Regions from separate parts of the Alcanivorax sp. MD8A genome, predicted to be linked through region 1. Evidence: predicted binding sites of a transcription regulator. Region 1 holds the regulator's gene; the other holds the start of a gene.
What was found. Region 1 encodes sigma-54, which starts transcription at its own class of promoters, with help from an activator protein. Its sites were predicted from a motif close to TGGCACNNNNNTTGCTNT; they were not measured.
Positions count from the first base shown of each region.

Region 2: the regulator sigma-54 is predicted to act here: its motif matches at 2,388-2,405, upstream of A15D_RS11470 (circularly permuted type 2 ATP-grasp protein).

Region 1 is NZ_AQOQ01000009.1:53,964-61,856, forward strand. Features, by position in the region: gene murA (UDP-N-acetylglucosamine 1-carboxyvinyltransferase) at 1-81, opposite strand, end outside; gene A15D_RS06575 (BolA family protein) at 123-377, opposite strand; gene A15D_RS06580 (phospholipid-binding protein MlaC) at 497-1,138, opposite strand; gene A15D_RS06585 (KpsF/GutQ family sugar-phosphate isomerase) at 1,303-2,271, shown strand; gene A15D_RS06590 (HAD family hydrolase) at 2,271-2,768, shown strand; gene lptC (LPS export ABC transporter periplasmic protein LptC) at 2,765-3,322, shown strand; gene lptA (lipopolysaccharide transport periplasmic protein LptA) at 3,306-3,842, shown strand; gene lptB (LPS export ABC transporter ATP-binding protein) at 3,839-4,564, shown strand; gene A15D_RS06610 (RNA polymerase factor sigma-54) at 4,827-6,278, shown strand; gene hpf (ribosome hibernation-promoting factor, HPF/YfiA family) at 6,318-6,617, shown strand; gene ptsN (PTS IIA-like nitrogen regulatory protein PtsN) at 6,633-7,106, shown strand; gene rapZ (RNase adapter RapZ) at 7,163-7,893, shown strand, end outside.
Region 2 is NZ_AQOQ01000020.1:35,875-43,767, forward strand. Features, by position in the region: gene A15D_RS11465 (alpha-E domain-containing protein) at 1-898, opposite strand, end outside; gene A15D_RS11470 (circularly permuted type 2 ATP-grasp protein) at 892-2,337, opposite strand; gene A15D_RS11475 (SDR family oxidoreductase) at 2,567-3,343, opposite strand; gene A15D_RS11480 (electron transfer flavoprotein subunit alpha/FixB family protein) at 3,806-4,735, opposite strand; gene A15D_RS11485 (electron transfer flavoprotein subunit beta/FixA family protein) at 4,735-5,484, opposite strand; gene A15D_RS11490 (electron transfer flavoprotein-ubiquinone oxidoreductase) at 5,984-7,639, shown strand.

The sequences.
Region 1 (7,893 bases):
CGGCAGGGCGGCATTCTTGGCGCCGGAAATCCGGATCTCGCCGTCAAGGCGGCGGCCGCCAGTGATGATCAATTTATCCATGAACGGTCTCTAGACGTGTCTTGAAGGGCCCATGGGCTGACTCAGGCCAGCCCCATCTTCTGGGCTTTTTCCCACTCGGCAGGGGTAAAGGTGATGATCTGCACCGCGTGGATAGTATTACTCTGGATTTGCGCATTAATGGTGGCGTACACCAGCTGCTGCTTCTTCACCGGCATCAGACCCTCGAAGGCATCGGACACCACGCGAATCTGGAAACGGTCACCGCCACCTTCCACGGCCACATCGGCACCGTCGAAACCGGCTTCCACCAGCGCTTTTACCTCTTCCGGATTCATGATTGCTCCTTTTCCCGGGCGCAATGGCCCCAAACGGCACAGGAGCGGGATGAAACCCGCTCCTGTCAAAGGCGCAATAATACGCGAGCCGCGGCGAGCTTGCCACGGCACGGCCGGAGTCAGCCCTTGGCTTCGTCCTTCAGGCCGGTGTCGATATTGGTATCCGCCGACCAGTTATCGATCACCTTGTCGATATCGTTGTACTGCTGCATGCCTTGGGCAAACTGGCTCTTGAAGGTATCCGCCAGGTCCAGGCCATTCACGTACACATTGATTACCTTCCACTGGTCATCGCGCAGGAACAGGGTGTAGTAAATTGGTATGGTCTTGCCCGAGTTGGTCCGGATTTCCATGCGTACGCGGGCGTAATCGCCGCGACGGTCACCGTCTTCCATGGGCAAGGTACTGATCTTCTGGCCATCATAGAGGGTAATGCCCGAGGCATAGGTATTGATCAGGCTGTTCTTGAACACGTCCAGAAACCGGTATTTCTGCTCCTTGGATGAGGGCCCAAAGTAGTCCCCCATCACCATCCGCGTGATGCGCTTGAAATCCACCATATCCGCCAGTTCTTCGCGCACCAGCTGCCGGGCCTTCTCCGGATTGGCTTCCAGCTGCGCACGCTCAGCTTCAATACGGGATGTCATGCGTTCGACGGCATCCTCTACCACTTGGCGAGGATCCGCTTCGGCACGCCCCAGCACCGCCAACATCATCAGCACCAGTGCCAGGCCTGTTCGGTAATAGTGACGCATTTGCATAGTAAACTCCCTGTGACAGTCGGGCGGTTTTACGGTGTTCCGGCCGCGCTGTCCAGAACCATCCTTCCTCCTTTGGAGTCGAAACGCTCCGAGCAGTTCCAAAAGAAACAGATTTCCGATCAACGCGTTGCAACATGTATAATCGCCGCAACCAAGGAGATTGCATGAGTCACGACCACATTGCTGTCGGCCAGCGGGTACTGGATATCGAAGCCCGCGCCGTCGATGCCCTGAGGGAAAGCCTCGACGACGACTTTGCCACCGCCTGCGATCTGATGCTTCAGGCCCGTGGTCGCGTCATTGTCACCGGCATGGGCAAAAGTGGCCACGTGGGCGGCAAACTCGCCGCCACCCTTGCCAGCACCGGCACCCCGGCATTTTTTGTCCACCCTGGCGAAGCTTCCCATGGCGACCTGGGCATGATCACCCAGGACGACGTGGTCCTTGCCCTGTCCAACTCGGGCGAAACGGCCGAAGTACTGGCCATCCTGCCGGTCATCAAGCGCAAAGGCACGCAACTGATCGGCATGACCGGCAGACCGCAATCCTCCCTGGCGCAACTGTCCAATGTGCACCTGACGGTAGCCGTGACCGAAGAAGCCTGCCCACACAACCTGGCGCCAACGTCTTCCACCACCGCCGCCCTCGCCATGGGTGATGCGCTGGCTATTGCCCTGCTGGAAGCCCGGGGCTTCACCGCCGAGGATTTTGCGCTCAGCCACCCCGGAGGCAGCCTGGGGCGCCGACTGCTTCTGAAAGTGGATGACATCATGCACTCCGGTGAAGACTTCCCGCAGGTCAGCTCCACCACCGCGCTCACAGAAGCTCTATTGGAAATGACCCGCAAGGGTCTTGGCATGACCGCCATCACGCACCCGGACGGCACCCTCGCCGGCATCTTTACCGACGGTGACCTGCGCCGCATGCTGGACAGGGACATCGATATCCGTAGCGCCACGATCGCTGACGTGATGATTACCGACCCGATTACGATTGAACCCGGCCACCTGGCCGCTGAAGCCCTGCAAATCATGGAAACCCGTAAAATCAACGGGCTGGTGGTATGCAATGCCCAGCGGCAACCAGTGGGCGCCTTTAACATGCAGGACCTGCTACGAGCTGGAGTGGTGTAATGCTGATTTCCTCCATTGATGCCCAGAACCTGCGGCTAATGGCCTTTGATGTAGATGGCGTCATGACCGACGGCCGCATCTACTTCACCCCTGACGGCGAAGCCCTGAAAGTCTTCAACACACTGGATGGCCACGGTCTCAAGAAACTGGCCGCCAGCGGTGTCACGCTGGCCATCATTACCGGCCGCAACACTCCGATGGTGGCCAAGCGGGCCGCCGACCTGGGCATCCAGCACGTTATCCAGGGCCGAGAGGACAAGGGCGTTGCCCTGCAAACCCTGGCGGCAGAGCTGGGCGTTGATCCCTCCGAGACCGGCTATGCCGGTGACGATGAACCGGACGTTAGCGCGCTGGAATGGGCGCGCCTGAGCTTTGCCCCTGCCAACGCACACGATTGCGCACTTCAGGCAGCCGACCACCACACTGCGCGCCGTGGCGGCGAAGGCGCCGTGCGTGAAATCTGCGACGCCATCCTGCTGCAACGAGGCGCGCAATGAAACGTCAGGGGCTGCTGAGCGCCACTGGGATCCTGCTATTGGGACTGGTGATGCTGATGACGCTGCACGAATGGGACGACTCGCTTCCAGGTCAGGACCTTGCCGTCGAAACGGCACCCGCCATTCTCGCCACTGGAGTGACCGCTCGGGCCTTCAGTGAGAAGGATGGCCAACTGCAGTACCACCTGACAGCAGATGACCTGGTGCAGTACGATCACAACCCTCTCACTGAAATGAAAAACCCGGCGCTGGAAATGAGCAACGACAAAGGCAGCTGGACGATTACCGGGGCCGACGGCACCGTGCAGAACAACGGCGACATGATCATCTTTGCCGGCGACGTAAAAGCACGCAACCCGCAACAGAAAATCGAACTGGACACGCAGGAACTGCGCTTTAACAGCGAAGAAAATATTGCCACGTCACCAGGTGAAGTGGAGCTGCGCTTCGAGAATGGCCAGACCCATGCTGGCGCCCTGGAGGCAGACCTGGACAAGGGCATTCTGTCCCTTGAGCAAGGAGTAAAGAGTGAATTTGATGCCCCGGCTTCGTAGTCTGGTTCTGGGCGGCCTGCTGCTTCATGCAGCCTCGCCGTCCCTGGCAGCCCCGGCAGAAGAACCCATTTCCGTGACTGCTGACAGCGGCCGCTTTGAACAAGACGCAGGCACAGGCTTGTATCGCGGCGACGTGGAATTGCTGCAGGGGGAACGCAAAATGCTGGCCGAAGAAATGCGCCTGTTCACCCGCAATGGCGAACTGGTTCGGGTAGAAGCCAGCGGCAACCCGGTACGACTGTCAGAGGGCAACAGCCTGTCTGCCCACGCCAACAATCTGGTCTACGATATCAAGGCCCGCAGCCTGGTCCTGACCGGCGACGCCTTTATCGAGCATCAGGGCAATACCTTTGAAGGGGCCAAGGTGGAATACAGTCTCGATTCCAAGCGGGTCGATGCCAGTAGTGAAGGCGACCAACGCGTGCGCCTGGTCATCCCGGCCGAAAACCAGGTCCCGGGCAACCAGCAAAAACAGAATGACGAGGCCGATGCCTCCGGATCGGAGTCCGGATCCCCATGACACATTTGCGCGCTCACCACCTGGCCAAAAGCTACAAAGGTCGCCGGGTTATCGAAGATGTTTCCCTGGATGTGGAAGCTGGCCAGATCGTCGGCCTGCTCGGCCCCAATGGGGCAGGCAAGACCACCTGCTTCTACATGATTGTCGGGCTGGTGGAAGCCGATGCCGGCCGCATCGAAATCAATGATGGCGACATCACCCACCTGCCCATGCACGGCCGCGCCAAACGTGGCATCGGGTACTTGCCCCAGGAAGCCAGCATTTTTCGCCGCCTGACGGTGGAAGAGAACATCATGGCCATTCTGGAAACCCGCAAGGAACTGAGCAAGCAGGAACGCCATGAACGCATGGAAAACCTGCTCAAGGAATTCCACATCACCCATATCCGCGATTCGCTCGGCATGAGCCTGTCCGGCGGTGAGCGCCGTCGGGCCGAAATCGCCCGCGGCCTGGCCACCGACCCGGATTTCATCCTGCTGGATGAGCCCTTCGCCGGGGTCGACCCCATCTCGGTCAACGATATCAAGAGCATCATTCGTCAGTTGAAGGAGCGCGGCATCGGGGTGTTGATCACCGACCACAACGTGCGCGAAACCCTGGACATCTGCGACACCGCCTACATCGTCAGCGCCGGCCACATCATTGCCTCCGGCGACGCCGACACCATCCTCTCGAACCAGCAGGTTCGGGATGTGTATCTGGGGGCGGACTTTAGGCTGTAAGAGCCAGGGGTGAGTGAACAGTTAACAGTGAATAGGCTAACAGCGGCGCGGAATAGTCCCGGGGTTTTCCGAACGCCAGAAGCCGCGCCAAGCCCCCGGCCGCGGCCATCAACACCCGAAAAAAGCAGCAAACCAGCCCGCGCACTATTCACTGTTAACTCTTCAGGCTCCTACCACACAACAACCACTGGCACAATTATTGCTAGAGAGAGTTTGAAGCTGTTATTCTCGGGTTTTTGGGGACCACACCAATCCGAGCAGTATGAAGCCCACACTACAACTACAAATCGGCCAACAGCTGACCATGACGCCTCAGCTGCAGCAGGCAATTCGCCTGCTGCAGCTGTCCACGCTGGATCTCAGGCAGGAGATCCAGCAGGCGGTTGAAAGCAATCCCCTGCTGGAACTGGCTGACGACTTTGGCGACGACGCCCTGCCTGAACATGACGAGGAACGTCAGGACATGGACGCAGAGCGTGATGACGCTCTGGAAGAGTTTGTCGACGGTGAACCCGGTGTCGACACCGAGTGGGATGACGTCTACTCAGGCCAAAGCAGCGCCTCTGCTTCTCTGCCGGATGACGCCGACGACTGGCAGCAACGGCACACTGTTTCCGGCAATCTGCATGACCACTTGCACTGGCAGCTGAACCTGACTCCCATGAGCGATGTGGACCGACTCATCGCCACCACCATAATTGAATCCCTGGATGATCGCGGCTACATGACCGTGAGCATCGATGACATTGTCGCCATGATGAATGTCCAGGAAGGGCTGCCAGACGATGAACCCATCGAAGCCGACGAAGTGCTGGCCGTTCAGCACCGCCTGCAGCAATTTGATCCGGTCGGCGTCGCCAGCATTAATCTGGCGGACTGCCTGGGTGTGCAGCTGCGTCAGCTGGAATCCGACACTCCCTTCCTGCCGTTTGCGCTGGCTCTGCTGGACCACCTTGAGCTACTGGAAAAACACGACTACGCCGCGTTGCGCAAGGTTCTACAGCTCTCCGAACAGGAACTGCTGGATGCCCTGTCCCTGATCCGTACCCTGGATCCAGCCCCCGGTGAGCAAATCGGTGAAAGCCAGGTCGATTATGCGGTGCCGGATGTCATCGTCCGCCAGCACCAGGGTCGCTGGCACGTCAGCCTCAACGACGACATCCTCCCCAAGGTCAACCTGCAGCAGCAATACGCTGCCATCGCCCGCAAGACCAGCGGTGAGGACGGTCAATACCTGAAAAACTGTGTTCAGGAGGCCAAATGGTTCATCAAGAGCCTGCAAAGCCGCCACGACACCCTGCTAAAAGTCGCCACCCGCATTGTTGAAGTGCAGCAGGATTTCTTCGACTACGGCGAAGAGGCCATGAAACCCCTGGTACTGGCCGATATTGCTGACGCCGTCGAGATGCATGAATCGACCATCAGTCGGGTCACCAACCAGAAGTACATGACCACACCCCGCGGCGTCTTTGAGCTGAAATATTTCTTTTCCAGTCACGTAGGAACAGATGGCGGAGGTGAGTGTTCCTCCACCGCTATTCGTGCCATTATTAAGAAGCTGGTCGCCGCCGAGAACCCTCGCAAGCCGCTCAGCGACAACAAGCTAGCCAGCTTGCTGAACGAGCAGGGGATCAACGTGGCGCGCCGGACCGTCGCCAAGTATCGTGAGGCGATGAGAATACCGTCATCCAGCGCCCGCAAGCGTTTGGTGTAGGCGCCTGGGACGGCCCATAAGCAGGTAAAGGAGCCAGCCATGCAAATTAATATCAGCGGTCATCACCTGGAAGTTACCGATGCTTTGCGCACCTACGTGGGCGACAAATTCTCCCGCCTGGAGCGCCATTTCGACCAGATCACCAGTGTCCAGGTGATCCTTTCCCCGGAACCCAAGACGCACAAGGCAGAATCCACGATCCATATCTCCGGGGCAGACCTGTTCGCCACCGCTGAAGCCGACGATATGTACGCGGCCATCGACAAGCTGACCGCCAAGCTCGATCGCCAGATTCTTAAACACAAGGAAAAGGCCGTTAACCACAAACACGGCCACTAAACCGAAACGACCATTATGCGAGTTCGCGAACTTCTCACCGAAGCACGCACCCACAACGGGGTGCAGGCCAGCAGCAAGAAGCAGCTGCTGGATCAGGTGGCACAGCTGGCTGCGGCCGGCTGTGACAGCCTCAAGGAACAGGAGGTATTCGATGCGCTGGTAGCCCGGGAAAAACTGGGCTCCACCGGCATCGGGGAAGGCATTGCCATTCCCCACTGCCGGCTTGGCAATTGCGAACAAGCCATCGGATTACTCTTGAAACTCGACACCCCCATTGATTTTGACGCCGTTGACGGGCGCCCTGTGGATCTGGTGTTTGTGTTGCTGGTTCCACAAGACAACCCGGAACAGCACCTGAAAACACTCAGCCATCTGGCCAGTCTCTTCAACGACGACAGCTACAGGGATGAACTGCGCGTCAGCAGCGATAATCACAAGCTGTACCTGACCGCCGTGGAATCCGAGGCGGAACTGCGGTTGGCCTCGTGACGACAAGCACCCAGTTCACCCGCCCATGACCCCAACGCCTTGCGTGCAGCCCGATCATGAAACTGACCATCATTAGCGGACGATCCGGGTCCGGCAAATCTACTGCGATTCAGGCCCTTGAAGACCAGGGCTACTATTGCGTGGATAACCTCCCCGTAGGCATGCTGCCCACGCTGGCGCAGCAACTCAGCGAAGGGGAGGCCCCCATCGGACATGTGGCGGTGGGCATTGATGCCCGAAACCTGCCTGCCCAGTTGCTCGCCTTCGACAATATTCTTGATGCACTGAAACAGCAGCAGATCAGCAGCGAAATCATCTATCTGGATGCTGACGACAACACGCTGTTAAAACGATTCAGCGCCACCCGCCGCCGCCACCCGCTGGCCACCGATCAACGCGCCCTTGAAGACGCCATTGCCCACGAGAAAGAGCTGCTGGCCAATATTCGTCAACGGGCAGATCTGGTCATCGATAGCAGCAATCACGAAGTACACAGCCTGCGCACCCTGATGCGCGAGCGGGTTGCCCAACGCCGCAACGCCCTCTCCCTGCAAGTGGAGTCGTTCGGCTTCAAGAATGGCCTCCCCACAGACGCTGACTTTGTCTTTGACGTGCGCATCCTGCCCAACCCCCACTGGCATCCGGATCTGCGCCCGTTGACCGGGCGCGACCAGGGGGTGATCGACTTTCTGCAAAAGCATGACATCAGCCACAACATGCTGGATGACATCGCCTCTTTTGTTCAGAAATGGCTGAGTGCCTTTGCCAATAGTGATCGCAGCTATGT
Region 2 (7,893 bases), on a different contig from region 1:
TGTCCGCCAGTTCATTGATGCGGCGCAGAAAGTCAGTCAGGTAATCGTGCAAACCAATATCGACAATATGATCCAGATCGCCATATTGCAGGCGGGCAAGCTGTACCGCGGCCAACCGCTTGGACTGCAATCCGGCGTCCCCTTCAATCCCGGGCAACAGGTCACACAGCTCCTGCAAGCAGGACAGCAAGGATCTCGGCACCTCCGGGCTCAGGATCAACAGCTCGGCAACCCGTTCGGCATTGATGGTTTCGCTGTACATTTCACGAAAGGCCTCATAGGCCCCCACGGAACGCAGTAGCGCATGCCAGCGGTAATAATCCACTGTGGCATTGGAATCCTCCTGCCCTTCACGATGCTTCACATCGAGAATCCTTGCGGTGTTATCCGCCCGCTCGATGAAGGTCCCCAAACGCAAGAATCGAAAGGTATCGCTTCGCATCAGAGTGCCGTAGGTGGCACCCCGAAACAGATGCGAACGGTTTTTGACCCACTCGAAAAACGCGGTTTCACCGTAGGCCTGCAACCCCATGTGGCGTATCTCTTGCAGCTCCAGCCAGGTGCTGTTGACGCTTTCCCACATCTCGGCAGTAATCTTGCCGCGTACCGCATGGGCGCCTGCACGGGCCAGCCGGAAACACGAGTAGATACTGGCCGGGCTATCCGCATCCAGCGTAAAGAAGTGCAGTATGTTGCCGATGCTCACCCTGCCGTAACGGGCACCGTAGTGATCCAGGGTCCCGGTGATTGCCAACGGCGCGGCGATCTCCTTCTGGGTATCGACGGCATAACGAATCAGCGACAGGTTCCAGACCACATCCAGCATCCGGGCAGTGTTCTCCGCCCGTTCAAAATAACGTGACAGCCAGTACAGGTCCGATGCGGTACGGCTCAGCATGATGACGCCTCCCCGTCTTCCAGCACCCAGGTATCCTTGGTGCCGCCCCCCTGGGACGAGTTCACCACCAGCGACCCTTCTCTCATGGCCACCCTTGTTAGCCCACCGGGAACCACCCGGGTGTCATGGCCGCTGAGCACAAAAGGACGCAAGTCGATATGTCGGGGGGCAATGCCCTGCTCGACAAAAATCGGACAGGTCGACAACGACAGCGTTGGTTGGGCGATGTAATTATCCGGGTCGGCTAACAGCCGCTGTCGGAACTGTTCGATTTCTGCCTGGCTCGCCGCCGGGCCCACCAGCATGCCGTAGCCCCCGGCACCATGGACTTCCTTGACCACCAGTTCCGGCAAACGCGCAAGGACCTCCTTGAGCTCCGCTTCGCGGCGGCATTGCCAGGTCGGCACATTGGCAAGAATGGGCTCCTCATCCAGATAGAAACGCACCATGTCCGGCACATAGGGGTAAATGGATTTGTCGTCCCCCACGCCGGTGCCCACGGCATTGGCCAACACCACATTCCCTTCACGATAGACCGACAATAGCCCGGGCACCCCGAGCATGGAGTCCGCACGAAAAGCCAGTGGATCCAGAAACGCATCATCAATACGCCGGTAAATCACATCTACCCGCTGTGGCCCGGCGGTGGTGCGCATATACACATAACCGTCCTTCACAAACAGGTCGGCCCCTTCCACCAACTCGATCCCCATTTGCTGGGCCAGAAAGGCATGCTCGAAATAGGCACTGTTAAAGCGGCCGGGAGTGAGTAGCACTACCGTGGGATGGCTGTGGACAGCGCTCTGCTGCAGGGTCTCCAGCAACAAGGTCGGATAGTGCTCTACCGGCGCCACGGTCTGCTGCGCGAACAGCTCCGGGAACAGGCGCATCATCATGCGCCGGTTTTCAATCATGTAGCTCACCCCGGACGGGGTGCGCAGATTATCCTCAAGGACATACCAGGTACCCGCATCATCACGAATCAGGTCTACCCCGCTGATCTGGGAGTACACCTGATTGGGAAGATCCACATCCTGCATGCATGGCTGGTACTGGGCATTGCCAAAGATCTGTTCGGCAGGAATCCGCCCGGCCTTGATAATGTTCTGGTCGTGATAGATATCGTGCAGAAACAGGTTAAGCGCCTGCACGCGCTGAATAACGCCCTTTTCCAGCTGCAGCCACTCCGCGCCCGGAATAATGCGTGGCAAGGTATCGAAGGGAATCAGGCGTTCGGTGCCACTGTCTTCACCGTAGACATTGAAGGTAATCCCCACCCGGTGAAACTGCAGTTCTGCCTCTTTGCGCTTTCGCTGTAGTACCTGTCGGTCCTGTTGCAACAGCCAGTCGTGGTAGCCGGTATAGTGTGGACGCACCTCACTGCCCGAGCCGATCATCTCATCAAAGCCGGTCACCGCCGGCAAACCTAATGACTGCATGGCGCTTTCCTTATCCCGAGGCTCGCATTACGCATCCTCTGAATCAGAATAGAGCAAGTCCCATGCCAAATTGATTGCACCCACGGCCCATTTCAAACTGCGGCTATCGCCGGCTTGCCCCATTTAGGCGCAATCCCGAACGGCCCGCCCGGGCCCCTCGCCCTGCAAAGGCGCACGATTCGAAGCGACCAGGCGGGTGTCAACAGAAGCGCTGGAAAGCCTGTCCGGGTCAGTGGTGCCGCTCCATCACTCGCCCGGCCAGCTTCACCACCCAGCTATCCGGGAGCATGCGCGTGAGCCAGGTCATCACGCGATACGCCGTGCCGGGCACCACAACCGAGCGGCCGCGGGCCAAGGCTTGCAAGCCGGCGCGGGCCACCGGCTCGACCGGCATCATGGCCTTTTCCAGTGACGGGTCCATGTGTTCACGTGCCTTGGAGGAAAACTCGGTGCGCGTCCCCCCTGGACATAATGTGGTGACGACCACACCGGACGGTTTGAGCTCTTCGTGCAGCGCACGCCCCAGAGTCAACACAAATGCCTTGCTGGCCGCATACGTGGCCATCCCCGGGATGGGAAACCAGGCCGATACCGAGCTGACATTGAGAATCCAGCCCTCCCCTCGTTCCGCCATGGGCTCGGCAAACAGGCGTGTCAGTGCCAGCAAGGCCCGGTCGTTCACATCCACCATCCCCAGCTGCTGATCCAGCGGCACTCCCAGCAAGGGTTTCTGAAAACCCAACCCGGCATTATTGACCAGCACATCGACTTGCAGGCCAAGGGCAATCACCTGATCAAATAGCTGTTGGCCGCTGTCCGGTTCGTTGAGGTCCATCACCAGCACCGCTACCTGCACACCCGACAGGGCTTGTGCCAGCTCGCGCAAGCGCGCTTCCCGGCGGGCCACCAGAATCAGGTTGCAGCCCATCGCCGCCAGCTGGCGTGCGATTTCTTCACCGATGCCACTGGAAGCGCCGGTGATCAGCGCGGTTTTTCCTGAAAACATTCATCCTCCGTTTTGACAACGCCGCCGCAGGCACGAGTAACGCACGAAATACGCCCCGAGCGAAGCTCATAACGTGCCTGGAGCGAGCCGAGTATTGGCGAGCATCGCCATGCGAGCCGTGTCCTTCTAAGCTCTGGAATCCTTACCTCGTTTAGACTCGGATCGCCATGCGAGCATGGCCCCTACGGTGTGCTCAGGTTATTTATTGGCGCCGAACTCAACGCTCTGGAAGGCGTTTCCGTTCTTCGAAAAACCCGGGAACTATTTTGGGTTTTTCCTTCCTGCCAAGCGTAGCTTGTAGCTTGTAGGTTGTAGCTTGTAGCTCCCAGCTCACAGCTCACAGCTCACAGCTCACAGCTCACAGCTCACAGCTCACAGCTCACAGCTCACAGCTGATAGCTGATAGCTGAAAACAAAAAACCCGGCACAAGGCCGGGTTTTTGTTGGTGCGGATAGCGAGCGTTACAGCTTGCCGTCCAGCTCCGGTACTGCTTCGAACAGGTCTGCCACCAGGCCGTAATCCGCCACCTGGAAAATCGGGGCTTCTTCGTCCTTGTTAATGGCAACGATGACCTTGGAGTCTTTCATACCGGCCAAATGCTGGATGGCACCGGAGATGCCCACAGCAACGTACAGGTTCGGGGCAACGATCTTACCGGTCTGACCCACCTGCATGTCGTTCGGTACGAAGCCTGCATCAACGGCAGCACGGGATGCACCCACGCCAGCGCCCAGCTTGTCAGCCAGCTTGTACAGGATTTCGAAGTTCTCACCGTTACCCATGCCACGACCACCAGAGATCACGATCTCGGCAGAAGTCAGCTCAGGACGGTCAGACTTGGCCAGCTCTTCGCCTACGAAGGAAGAGGTGCCAGCGTTCTTGGCAACGTCCAGGGCTTCAACAGCCGCAGAGCCACCTTCAGCCGCAACGGCGTCGAAAGAGGTACCACGCACGGTGATCACTTTCTTGGCATCAGAGCTCTTCACGGTCGCAATAGCGTTACCCGCGTAGATCGGACGCTTGAAAGTATCCGCGTCGATGACGTCAGAGATCTCGGACACCTGAGCCACGTCCAGCAGAGCAGCAGTGCGCGGAGCAAAGTTCTTGCCGGTGGTGGTGGCAGCAGCCAGTACGTGGGTGTAATCCGCAGCGACTTCAGCCACCAGATCACCAACGTTTTCGGCCAGCTGGTGCTCGTAAGCGTCGTTGTCAGCGCACAGGACCTTGGAAACGCCTTCAATCTTGGCAGCTTCTTCAGCAACAGCGCCACAGCCTTTACCGGCAACCAGTACGGTGATGTCGCCACCGATAGCCTTGGCAGCAGCAACGACGCTCAGGGTGACCTTGTTGAGCGCGGCGTTATCGTGTTCGGCGTAAACTAGTACACTCATCAGATCACCTTCGCTTCGTTCTTCAGTTTCTCGACCAGCTCGTCTACGGAGCCAACGATGATGCCAGCCTGACGCTCAGCCGGTGCTTCAACGCTAACGGTGGTAACACGCGGAGTCAGGTCAACGCCCAGATCAGCAGCGGTCTTGGTGTCCAGCGGCTTTTTCTTGGCTTTCATGATGTTCGGCAGAGACGCGTAACGCGGCTCGTTCAGACGCAGGTCAGTAGTGACCACGGCCGGCAGGCTCAGCTCTACCGTCTGCAAACCACCGTCGATTTCACGGGTCACTTTCACTTTGCCATCAGCAACATTCACTTCAGAAGCGAAGGTACCCTGCGGCATACCGGTCAGCGCAGCCAGCATCTGGCCGGTCTGGTTGTTGTCGCCGTCGATGGCCTGCTTGCCCAGAATCACCAGCTCAGGCTTTTCTTCATCAACGATAGCTTTCAGCGCCTTGGCAATGCCCAGCGGCTGAACGTCTTCGTCAGTTTCTACCAGGATGGAGCGATCAGCGCCCAGTGCCATGGCAGTACGCAGCTGTTCCTGAGCGGTCTTGGGACCGATGGAAACGGCAACGATTTCAGAAACCACACCCTTCTCTTTCAGACGCACCGCTTCTTCTACAGCGATTTCACAGAAGGGGTTCATGGCCATTTTGACGTTTGCGAGATCAACACCAGAGTTGTCCGCCTTCACGCGAACCTTGACGTTGTAGTCAATGACTCGCTTGATGGGTACAAGAACCTTCATAGGATCCTCGGAATGTTCCATTGGGTGACTTGTAGAAGGAGGCGACATGACGCCGTTGCCGGGTCCACCCCCGCGAAAGAGCCGCTATCTTGAACGCTCGGCCACAGCAGGTCAATAGGCCGAAAATCTGTAAGCAGATGATTTTGCTGCAAATAGACCACACAAAGTGTCCACTTTTTGTGACTTTGCAGTCGCTCATCTTGTTGAAAATCAAGCATCTAGCAAGAGATAATCCAAACACCTGTTTGAAACTGACTCCGCCGGCAGGCAAAGCGCCTGCCTTTATATACAAGCCCTGACACACTTCGAAGGCGGCAGAGTCAACCCAGGCAGTGGTGCGGATTCCCCTATCTCTATATACTCCGCGCCACCCCAAGGCTGGCCGCAGGCAGCTACTGAGAAAGATTTTCTGTGACAAAGGTTTTCGATAACCGTTCCCAGAAAGCCTTTCTCAGTGGCTTCCGGGCCGAAACGCAATCCGATAGCGAGGAGACAGGCTGTGGAACGCGAATCTATGGAAGTCGACGTAGTCATCGTCGGCGCCGGTCCTTCCGGTCTGGCAACTGCCTGCCGTCTGGGCCAGATCGCCCAGGAAACCGGTCAGGAAATCAGTGTAGTCGTGGTAGAGAAAGGTTCCGAAGTCGGCGCCCATATTCTCTCCGGTGCGGTACTCGAGCCGCGCGCCCTGAATGAACTGTTCCCCAACTGGGAAGAGATGGGCGCCCCGGTGAACACCAAAGTTACCGGTGACGAGATCTACTACCTGACTGGCGCCGAAAAGGCCCAGAAAGTCCCGAACCTGTTCGTTCCGAAAACCATGCACAACGAAGGGAACTACATTATTTCCCTGGGTAACCTGTGCCGCTGGCTGGGTGAGCAGGCCGAAGGTCTTGGCATCGAGATCTTCCCGGGCTTTGCTGCCAACGAAATCCTCTACAACGAAGACGGTTCCGTTAAAGGCATCGCCACTGGCGATTTCGGTATCGGCCACGATGGCGAAAAGAAAGACAGCTACATGCCCGGTATGGAGCTGCACGCCAAATACACCATCTTCTCTGAAGGCTGCCGCGGCCAGCTGGGCAAAGAGCTGCAGGAAAAATACAACCTGCGTGAAGGCACCGACCCGCAGCACTACGGTATCGGCATCAAGGAACTGTGGGACATCGACCCGGCCAAACACCAGGAAGGCCTGGTAGTGCACACCGCAGGCTGGCCGCTCAGCGAGTCCGGCTCTCCGGGTGGTGCATTCCTGTACCACATCGAAAACAACCAGGTGGCCCTGGGTCTGATCACCGATCTGGCCTACTCCAACCCGCACGTCTCTCCGTTTGACGAGATGCAGCGCTGGAAGACCAACCCGGAAATCAAAAAGCATCTGGAAGGCGGCAAGCGCGTTTCCTACGGTGCCCGCGCCATTGCCAAAGGTGGCCTGCAGTCTCTGCCGAAGATGACCTTCCCTGGTGGTCTGCTGGTGGGCTGTAACGCCGGCACCCTGAACTTCGCCAAGATCAAGGGCACCCATACGGCCATGAAATCCGGCATGATTGCCGCCGAGATCCTGGCAGAAGCCCTGAAAGGTGGCCGTGGCAGCGACGAGTTGACCGAGTACAAGGCAGCCTTCGAAGGCAGCTGGGTGTACGAAGAGCTGCACGCGCAGCGTAACTTCGGCCCGGCACAGCACAAGTTCGGCAACTTCATCGGCTCCGCTTTTGCGTTCGTGGACATCAACCTGTTCAACGGCAAGCTGCCGATCACCATGCATGACACCACCCCGGATCATGCCACCCTGAAGCCAGCCGATCAGAGCAAGAAGATCGACTATCCGAAGCCGGACGGCAAGATCACCTTCGCCAAGCTGGACAGTGTTTTCCTGTCCAACACCAACCACGAAGAAGATCAGCCGTGCCACCTGACGCTGAAAGACCCGAGCGTTCCCCTGCAGGTCAACCTGCCCAAGTGGGACGAGCCGGCGCAGCGTTACTGCCCGGCAGGCGTGTACGAAGTGGTCGAGGACGAGAACACTGGCGACAAGCGTTTCCAGATCAACGCCCAGAACTGCGTACACTGCAAGACCTGTGACATCAAGGATCCGACCCAGAACATCAACTGGGTCGCTCCGGAAGGTACCGGCGGCCCGAATTACCCGAACATGTAATTCAGCCCACGGTTACCGTGTCACGGAAAAGGCGCTCTTCGGAGCGCCTTTTTTATGGTTCATCGCGGATTGGAGGGAAAAGCCCAATCGCCCCTCTCGCCTCTCCGTAGGAGCGTCGCTCGCGGCGCGATCCCTCATCAAAAAAGGTTCTCCAGATTAGTCGGAGTACAGGCAGGTCAAACGTCTGAAGCCGGGCGTCTGACGCGAAAGGACAGCCCCTCTTTTCATGCCAGCCCGACACACTTGCCGATACC